Regions from separate parts of the Rhodococcus sp. OS5 genome, predicted to be linked through region 1. Evidence: riboswitches for the same ligand, from Rfam matches in the RefSeq annotation. Region 1 holds a riboswitch; each other region holds the start of a gene.
What was found. Region 1 has a riboswitch for cobalamin ahead of ACVZUB_RS03555 (CbtB domain-containing protein). Riboswitches for the same ligand answer to the same signal wherever they lie in the genome.
Positions count from the first base shown of each region.

Region 2: another riboswitch for cobalamin. It lies ahead of metE (5-methyltetrahydropteroyltriglutamate--homocysteine S-methyltransferase); the one in region 1 lies ahead of ACVZUB_RS03555 (CbtB domain-containing protein).
Region 3: another riboswitch for cobalamin. It lies ahead of ACVZUB_RS05290 (FecCD family ABC transporter permease); the one in region 1 lies ahead of ACVZUB_RS03555 (CbtB domain-containing protein).
Region 4: another riboswitch for cobalamin. It lies ahead of ACVZUB_RS05815 (ABC transporter substrate-binding protein); the one in region 1 lies ahead of ACVZUB_RS03555 (CbtB domain-containing protein).

Region 1 covers NZ_CM166368.1:761,934-764,116, forward strand. Annotated here, with positions in the region: gene ACVZUB_RS03545 (flavin-containing monooxygenase) at 1-128, shown strand, start outside; gene ACVZUB_RS03550 (CbtA family protein) at 188-964, opposite strand; gene ACVZUB_RS03555 (CbtB domain-containing protein) at 955-1,149, opposite strand; cobalamin riboswitch at 1,175-1,313, opposite strand; gene mhuD (mycobilin-forming heme oxygenase MhuD) at 1,402-1,710, opposite strand; gene ACVZUB_RS03565 (alpha/beta fold hydrolase) at 1,756-2,183, shown strand, end outside.
Region 2 covers NZ_CM166368.1:5,036,092-5,038,274, forward strand. Annotated here, with positions in the region: gene ACVZUB_RS23415 (helix-turn-helix domain-containing protein) at 1-399, shown strand, start outside; cobalamin riboswitch at 481-705, shown strand; gene metE (5-methyltetrahydropteroyltriglutamate--homocysteine S-methyltransferase) at 865-2,183, shown strand, end outside.
Region 3 covers NZ_CM166368.1:1,147,496-1,149,678, reverse strand. Annotated here, with positions in the region: gene ACVZUB_RS05290 (FecCD family ABC transporter permease) at 1-840, opposite strand, end outside; cobalamin riboswitch at 958-1,093, opposite strand; gene ACVZUB_RS05285 (TetR/AcrR family transcriptional regulator) at 1,110-1,718, opposite strand; gene ACVZUB_RS05280 (alpha/beta hydrolase) at 1,771-2,183, shown strand, end outside.
Region 4 covers NZ_CM166368.1:1,261,485-1,263,667, reverse strand. Annotated here, with positions in the region: gene ACVZUB_RS05820 (siderophore-interacting protein) at 98-955, shown strand; cobalamin riboswitch at 997-1,177, shown strand; gene ACVZUB_RS05815 (ABC transporter substrate-binding protein) at 1,236-2,183, shown strand, end outside.

The sequences.
Region 1 (2,183 bases):
GGTTCCACGGAGGCAATCTGCACCAGTCGCGCCACTACTCGCTGTACTTGGCGTTGCAATTGAAGGCGCGTTACGAGGGCATCCCGACACCGGTGTACGGACTGCAGGAAGTGCATCATCTGAGCTGAAACAGAACTGCTGTGCGCCTTTATTAACCGCGGGAGGTTAATAAAGGCGCACAGCAGGTTCAGCGAAGGGCGTACTTCTTTGCTACTTCGGTGTCCTTGGTCGCGCGCTCGGTGAGGAAGGCGAATGCCAACCCGAGCACGAGCCAGAGCGTCGCCTGCGTAGCGAGCGAGGAAAGTCGGAACTCCCACAGCAGAGTTGCCGGGAAGTCCTCGCCCACCTCGTTGATGCCGGGAAGCGAGACGTAACCGATCGCGACGATCACCAGGAACGCAGCCACCGGAGCAGCGATGCGCACGCTGAGGAACTCGTGCCCGGAAACTGCCTTTGCCGCCGCTGCTGCCGCGGTGACGGACAGCAGCCCGAGAATCACGGCGGCCAGCCACAGCAGTGTGCGCTGGTTGATGGTGTCGGGATCTCCGACGGCCGGCGGATTGGCCGGGTACTTGAAAAAGGGGACGGCCTCGATAGCCAGCCAACCACCGACGGCGATGGCGATCGCCAACAACGGCCCGGACATTCCGGTGAGTCGTCGAGCGTAATTGGCAACGACCGAGAAGATCGCCCCGAGTGCCAGTCCGGCAAGCGCTGTGGCCAGGAACAGCCCGGCGCGCTGCCCGTCGCGGCTCACCAGTGGTTCTTCTTCGTCACCGTGCGAATGCCCAGCGGCTTCGCCGGAAACCTCACCGGTGGCGCTGTTGGCTTCTTCGATCGCAATGGCAGCGTTGACGTGCGGTTCACCCAGCACGAATGCAACTCCGCCGGCAAGGATGCCTGCGATCAGACCAGCCAACAAACCACGAATGAGAAGCTTCGTGAAATTGTCGGCTAGTGGCACGGCAGGCCCATCAAGTGTCGACCGTCGTGCATCAATTCATGCATGTACATGCCGGTGCGAGAGATAGCGCCCTGGTCGAATCCGACCAGGTAGAGAGCCAGCATCGCGAACAGAACTACTGCAGCGGCGAGGAAAGCAAGACGAGTCGAATCGATCGACGTATCGGGAGAATAGGCGAGAGCCATCGAAGCCTCCTGGGATTTTCGCGTCCCCTAGGTCCATGCGATGGCCGAAGTGTCTGGCTGTCGAAATTGTCGTGCCGAAAAAGGCACTTCACCTCGAATTACAGTGGCGCGACCGCTCCGGGCTTTCACCGGATTCCTGTCGGACCATCGCGTTTACATGCGAACTTTTGCACTACAGCCCGCACCGTGTCAACGCGTGAAGCCGAGATGACCGTCGATTGTGCCCGCCAAGGCAGGCACAATCGCTCGAGATCAGCTCTTTGCGGCGACGTCCAGGACAACTTCGAATTCGAGCAACGACGCACCCGAAGCGACGGGCTTCGCGCGCTCGCCGGAATGGGCTTCACGGGCGGGGCCGTCACGCCAATCGGCGAACGCCTGCTCGGACTCCCATTGGGTCACCACGAAGTAGCGGCTCTCACCGGCGGTGGGGCGGAGGAGTTGGAATCCGAGAAAGCCCGGGGAGTTCTCGACTGCGTGAGCGCGTGCTGCGAAGCGCTTCTCCAGTTCGGGGCCGGCGCCCTCGGGGACCTCGATTGCATTGATCTTCACGACTGCCATGCAAGCGACATTACCCGCGCACCTTCACCGCGTACCGTGACACTCGTGTTGCATGACGAAGGTGGAACGGGACAACCGATTCTGTTGTTGCACGGCCTCATGGGCAGCTCCCGAACGTGGCGACGCCAGGTGCCGTGGATCCGCGAGTTCGGCCACGTCTACACCTTCGACGCTGCCGGTCACGGCAGGCCGGCGCCAGCGGCACTGACTACCGAGGCATTCGTCGAGGACCTGACATCGGCGGTTGCGTCCATCGAGGAGCCGATGATCGTGATCGGTCATTCGATGGGGGCTCTGCATGCGTGGTGCTTCGCCGCCGCGCATCCCGAAAAGGTTTGTGCGCTGGTCCTCGAAGACATGGCCCCGGACTTTCGTGGACGCACCGCTGCGGACTGGGCGCAGATGATCTCGGCGTGGCCGCAGCCGTTTGCTTCCGAGGAGGCGATGAAGGAATTCTTCGGCCCCGTCGCCGG
Region 2 (2,183 bases), 2.1 Mb from region 1:
GAGACTGCCGACTTTCACGTCACCAACGCGATGGTCGTTCGCGGCATGACCGAGTTCGGCTGCCGTATCTCGACGCCGTACCTGTCGCAACTGCGCACCGGCGTCCGAACCAATCCGTCACCCGAAGTGGTTGCCGCCCTCGCCCACTTCTTCAAGGTCAATCCGGACTACTTCTACGCCCCGTCCGATCACACTCCGCCCGCGATCTCAGGTGGCGAGGCAGACCTCTCCCTCCTCGAACAGCTGCACAACGTGCGCCTGCGGAACCTCACCTCCCGTGTCGTCGACCTCTCACCGTCTTCACAGGATCTGCTTGTCGAAATGGCGGAGAATCTACGGTCCTCCGAAAATCTTCCGCGCGTACCACCGGACTCGAATTCCTACATGTCACGCGCATAGCGCCCTTCGCCGACTCTCCTTGACTGCTCAGGGAGGGTTGGCCTTATGCTGGTCGATGCAGCTGGTTCGCCCGGCACGGTCATGAGGAGCCCCGAAGACCGGTCCCGGCGTCGAAGCTCCGTCAGCGCAAGCTGTCGGGGTGAGAGGGAACCCGGTGAAAATCCGGGACTGTCCCGCAGCGGTAAGCAGGAACGACCGCCGTTCATGTGCACTGGGCATCCGCCTGGGAAGCGACGGCCAGTAGGTTCGATCCAACTCGATCGAGTGCCCGCGAGTCCGAAGACCTGCCGACTGTGTCGGGCACGCCGTGCCCGACGGTCCACCGCCTCGTGGAATGGGCGTGTAGATCTCCATCGGACCTCGTGTGCGGTGCGGGCAGTGCTGCCCGCTGAAACTCGGGGTCTCGTGAGGTGTACCCGTCTGCCGGCAGTGGCCATCAATGCATTGGCAATCTGGAGAAACTCCGTGACAACAACATTCACTTCGACCGTGCTGGGCTCACCGCGCATCGGTCCTCATCGAGAACTCAAGCGGGCAACCGAAAGCTACTGGGCAGGGCGCATCGACGCCGACGCCCTGCAGGCTGTCGCCCGTGACCTCCGTCGGCAGGGCTTGGCCGACCTCCGTGACCTGGGCATCGACTCCGTCCCGGTCAATACCTTCTCCTTCTACGACCAGATGCTCGACACCGCAGTTCTTCTCGGCGCGCTGCCCGACCGCGTCGCGTCGGTCGCCGATCCGTTGGACCGCTACTTTGCCGCTGCCCGTGGGACGGACACCATCGCGCCGCTCGAAATGACGAAGTGGTTCGACACCAACTACCACTACCTGGTGCCGGAGATCTCGCCGTCCACCACGTTCGCACTCGACCCGTCCAAGGTCTTGTCCGAACTGGCAGAAGCACTTTCCGACGGTATTGCAGCCCGCCCGGTCGTCATCGGACCGGTCACCTTCCTGCTGCTCTCGAAGGCTGTCGGCACCGACGAGCCGCTGCTCTCGCGACTCGACGAACTACTCCCCCTCTACGCGGATCTACTCGGTCGGCTCGCGAAGGCCGGTGCGAGCTGGGTTCAGCTCGACGAACCGGCCCTCGTAGGCGATCGCACCGACGAGGAAATCGAAGCGGCACGCGCTGCGTACGAACAGCTTTCAGCGCTGTCCGAGCGGCCGTCGATCCTGTTGGCGTCGTACTTCGGTTCGCTGCGTGAGGCGCTGCCCGCGCTTGCGTCCACCGGCGTCGAAGGATTTGCCGTCGACCTGGTGGCCGGTCAGGATTCGATCGGCTCCGTCCCCGAACTCGCCCGCAAACTGGTCGTCGCCGGCGTGGTCGACGGACGAAACATCTGGCGGTCGGATCTGGATTCGGCACTGAGCACGTTGGGTGCTCTGTTGGGCAGCGTGGATAATCTTGCCGTCTCCACATCGTGCTCCCTGCTGCACGTTCCGTACACTCTCGACGCAGAAGCCGATGTCGACAAGGCCCTGCGCTCGTGGCTCGCGTTCGGCACCGAGAAGGTCAAGGAAGTAGTAACTCTCGCAACCGCTCTCACACAGGGCCGGGAGTCGGTGGAAGACGAGTTCGCTCTGGCACGAGCGGCCGCGTCGACCCGCAAGGACGATCGCAGACTCAATGATGCGAGTGTTCGAGGCCGTCTGGACGCGGTGCTGAACTCGGCGACCGGTCGCGCGCCCGCCGCCGAACGTCGCGCTGCCCAGGACGAACTGCTTTCTCTGCCGCCGCTGCCCACGACGACAATCGGTTCGTACCCGCAAACCTCGAAGAT
Region 3 (2,183 bases), 390 kb from region 1:
CGGTAACACCACTCGATGTCTGGCTCCGACGAGCATGCGTGTGACGTGCGGTATGACCAAGCCTACGAAGGCAATCGCGCCGGACACTGCAACCATCGTGCCGACCAACGCTGCCAGCACGCCGAACAGCACGTTTCGCAGGGTTCGGACGGGAATACCGAGCGAAGCCGCGACGTCCGGTCCGGCCGCCAGCGCATCCAGCCAACCGTGCAGGGCGAACACCGCTGCCGTCAGCAGGAACACAACGATGACCGGCGCCCACAACTTGTCCCAGGATGCCCCGGCCAAACTTCCCAGGAGCCAGAACAATACGGACTGCGCGGCCTGGGAATCATTGGTACGCAGCACCAGAAAACTCGCGATCGCCGACAGGGCGGATGCGGTAACGGTGCCGGTCAGAACCAATCGCAGTGGAGTGATACCGCCTTGCAGCGTCGCGATGGTGAAGACGAGAATCGCAGCTCCCAACGCCCCGATCATCGCGCCGAAACTGAGCGCCCACACTCCCGCGCCGGCGAACAGTCCGGTGGTGATGACGGCGGTGGCACCGACACTCGCGCCGGACGACACTCCCAGCAGGTGGGGATCGGCAAGAGCGTTACGGACGAGGGTTTGCACCACCGCGCCGGCGACGGCAAGACCAGCGCCGACGGCCAGACCGAGCAGTACCCGAGGTGCTCTGATCCCCCACACGATCGCAAGTTCGGAACGCGTGACGGGTGGGCCTCCGAAGCGCGAGTGCACCACGTCCACCACAGTGGACACGGGGAGCATCTCGGATCCGAATGCCAACGCGCACACAGCAGAGAGCACGGTGACGACCAGCAGAGCGGGCAGCACGATACCCGGACTGAGCCGTCCTCGCGGCGCACCCGCCTTCGGCGGAGGCAGGTGGGTAGGTGGAGACAGAGCTCCGCCAACAGCATTCATGGTGTGACCGATCCATCCTCGTGGCATGACACAACGTCAACGAGGGTGGTATCTGGCTACGGTCGACGCAGGGACGACCTCACAGTGGCGGGACCGCGCCGGAATTGCACCGACTTCCCATTACCTCGATGATGACGTCAGAACCATAACGGACTGTGGTCACCATTCCGCACACCGGATCAGGATTCCGACGCGATCATCGATCTCGTCTGCCGCACGACGGCTTCCGTTCGCACTCGAAGTTCTTCGGGTGAATCCGATTCCAGCACAACCCGATGCACCTGGCTGTCCACGGCAGTCACAGTCAGCCGCGATGTCAGCAACGCATCCTCCGCACTGAAACCGCGGCTCTGCAAGTAATCCGAAAAACCCAGTACCAGTTGCCGATTCATTCCTTCGACCTGCTCGATGAGCTCACGCGTACGCGGAACCTGATCGTAGAGCAGGTGAAAGAACTCTCGCGGCTTACTGTTCACTTCGACCGCGCACTCCACCAACATCCTCACGGCCTCGTCCGGGGTGAGCTCACGCTCGACGATGTCGGCAAGGCAGAGCGCAAAACTCTCCCGCGCAGCACTCACGTGACGGTTCGCCAACTCCGAGAGGATCTCGTACTTGTCGCCGAAATACTGGTAGAGCGAGCCCACCGACACCCCTGCTTCGTCAGCGATCCGGTTGGTGGTCGCTGCCATGGCTTCCGAAGCGAAAACGCGAGTAGCTGCCTCCAGGATCGCGTCGTAGGTAGCCCTCGAGCGCTGCTGGGAGGGCCTTTTCCGCCGAGTCGACACGGTCCTCCGATGCGAGTTGTCAGCCGCGACGCCGATACCGAGAATTGTGTAGGTGACCAGCGCCGATTACTCGAAGTTTATGCCCGACCGGTACACCGACCACATGCCGGCGCCGACCCCGACGTGGTGGGAGTGGAACGGCAACACCGTCCACGTCGCACGGGCCGTGGTTCCAGACGCGCCGGTTCGTGTTCTCGGCATCCACGGCGCCGGCGGCTACTCGGGCGCGTTGTGGCCGTTCGCCGGGATCGGCGTGAAACTCGGAGCCGAAGTCCTCTTCCCTGACCTTCCGCTGTACGGCGACACCGTCGTAGCCGATCCCGCCGGCGTCCGGTACGAGCAGTGGGTCGATCTCCTCTGCGATCTCGTCCGGGCCGAGAAGGCAGCCGACGATCGGCCGCTGGTGTTGTTGGGAGCCAGCATCGGCGGTCTGCTGGCCTACGAGGTAGCCGACGTGGCGAACAT
Region 4 (2,183 bases), 500 kb from region 1:
TCATTCAGGTAATCAGATGTCACTTCTGGACAACTCGCTCGACTTAGGTAGCACTAACCTGGCGGCATCCCGAAAACCCGATCCAGGAGCACAGTCGATGACACATGCAGACGCCTCGCGCACAACAACTCCCCCGACGACCGTCCTACGGACCGCTGACCACAATCGCGGACTCAACGACGTTCTCGCGATCGTCGAAGCACTGGAGCGACCGAGCGATCACCTGCTGCGGATCACGGCTCGTTTGACGGAGTCGACCGACGATCCGACCTGGTCACGCCCGAATGTGACCGTACGCATGAATCTCGGGCCGGCCTTCGACGACGCTTCGCGCGTGTACACGGTGCGTTCCTACGATTCAGCGAGCGGATCGATCGTCGTCGATGTGGTCCTGCACGGACAGACCAGTCCGATGATGAGGTGGGCAGCAGCGTTGGCCGTCGGTGACACCTTCGGCCTCACCGGTCCGCGGCCACACTTCTTGATCCCTGATGTTCCTGGTCGACGTATCGCACTTTTTCTGGACGGCACCGCAATACCCGCATTGCACTCGATCATCGAGCAGTTGCCTACCGACGTCGTCGGAATCGGCTGGGTCACAACAGATGACGAGGTCGCCTTCGCCGAACTGCCCGCCCTCCCCGGCCTGGAGCTTCACCGCGTGAGCGCAGATCCGGCCGAGCCCGACGGCCCACTGGCGGTACGAGCACGCGAGCTCGCCAATCCCGCGAGCTACGTCGTGTGGGGCGCCGGTGAACGCAACGAGATGCGCGCAATCCGGAAGCACTTTCGATCGACCGTCGGACTCGACAAAAACGACGTCGCGATATTCGGATATTGGAAGGAGGGCGTCAGCAACACCGAAATCGACCTCCGTCGACGCGAGAACTACGAGCGCATCCTCGCCGACGGCGGAACCCTCACCGACATCGACGACCTGGCCATCGAGATCTGATTGCCTCACACCAGCCGACCTGACCGGCGGTGCACTGCGGTGATAAGTTCCTCTGTGCCAGCGGACCTCCACACAGGGGGTCAGGGAATCCGGTGTGAATCCGGAACTGACGCGCAGCGGTGAGGGTGACCGCCCGGGCTTACGCCACTGGATGAGAATCTGGGAAGGCGCTCGGGTGGGGCGATCTCGAGTCCGAATACCGGCTGGCAGCAGGGGTCAACAGGCGCCTGTTCACACGGTAACGGGCTCCGCGAACGAGCCCCTGCGAGAACGAGATTCCATGCGTCTGTCCAGACTTCGCCTACCCGCCGCCGCCGTCGCTGCCCTGTTGAGCGCGTCGTTGGTTGCCTGCTCCTCCGACGACAGTGCTGCCCGACAATCCAACTCTTCCGAACAATCGCGCGTGACAGTCCAGAACTGTGGCCGAGACGTCACGGTGGAGCGACCGATCGAACGGGCAATCGCGGTAAATCAACCTGCAGCAGAGATGCTGTTCGCGCTGGGAGTGCAGGACCGGATGGCCGGGTACGCCATGAGCGATGACGATGTCCTCCCAGAACTGCGCGAGGCGCGTGGTCAGGTCCAGGCGTTCGACACCGAGTTCCCGTCATTCGAAAGTGTCCTCGAACGCGAACCGGACATGGTCTACACGACGTTCAACTACACGTTCACCTCGGAGGGCATCGCCGACCGGATCAAGTTCACCGACCTCGGTGTCGCGACATATCAGTCACCCAGCGAGTGCACCGGTCAGGATGCCGAGCAGAGCAAGGCCCTCACGCTCGACGACTTGTACGACGAAATCGACGACGTGGCAACACTGTTCGATGCCAAGGACAAAGGTGTCGAGCTCACCGAGAGTTTGAAGGATCGCGCGGCCACCGCCACGGCGGCACTGGGAGCTGAGGACGTGACGCTGGCGTGGTGGTACGCAGCCACGAAGACTCCGTACTTCGCCGGGTGCTGCGGTGCACCGGGAATCATGACCGACGCGGTGGGTGCGAAGAACGCCTTCGACGACAACAAGCAGTATTGGCCCGAAATCGGTTGGGAGAGTGTGCTCGATCGAGACCCGACCGTGCTGGTGCTCGCAGATCTCGACCGCGGTGGAGACGGCGACAGTGCCGCAGACAAGATCGCGTTCCTCGAATCGGACCCGGTCGCCAGCAAGCTCACCGCAGTGAAGAACAAGCGTTACATCATCCTCGAAGGAACGACGATGGATCCC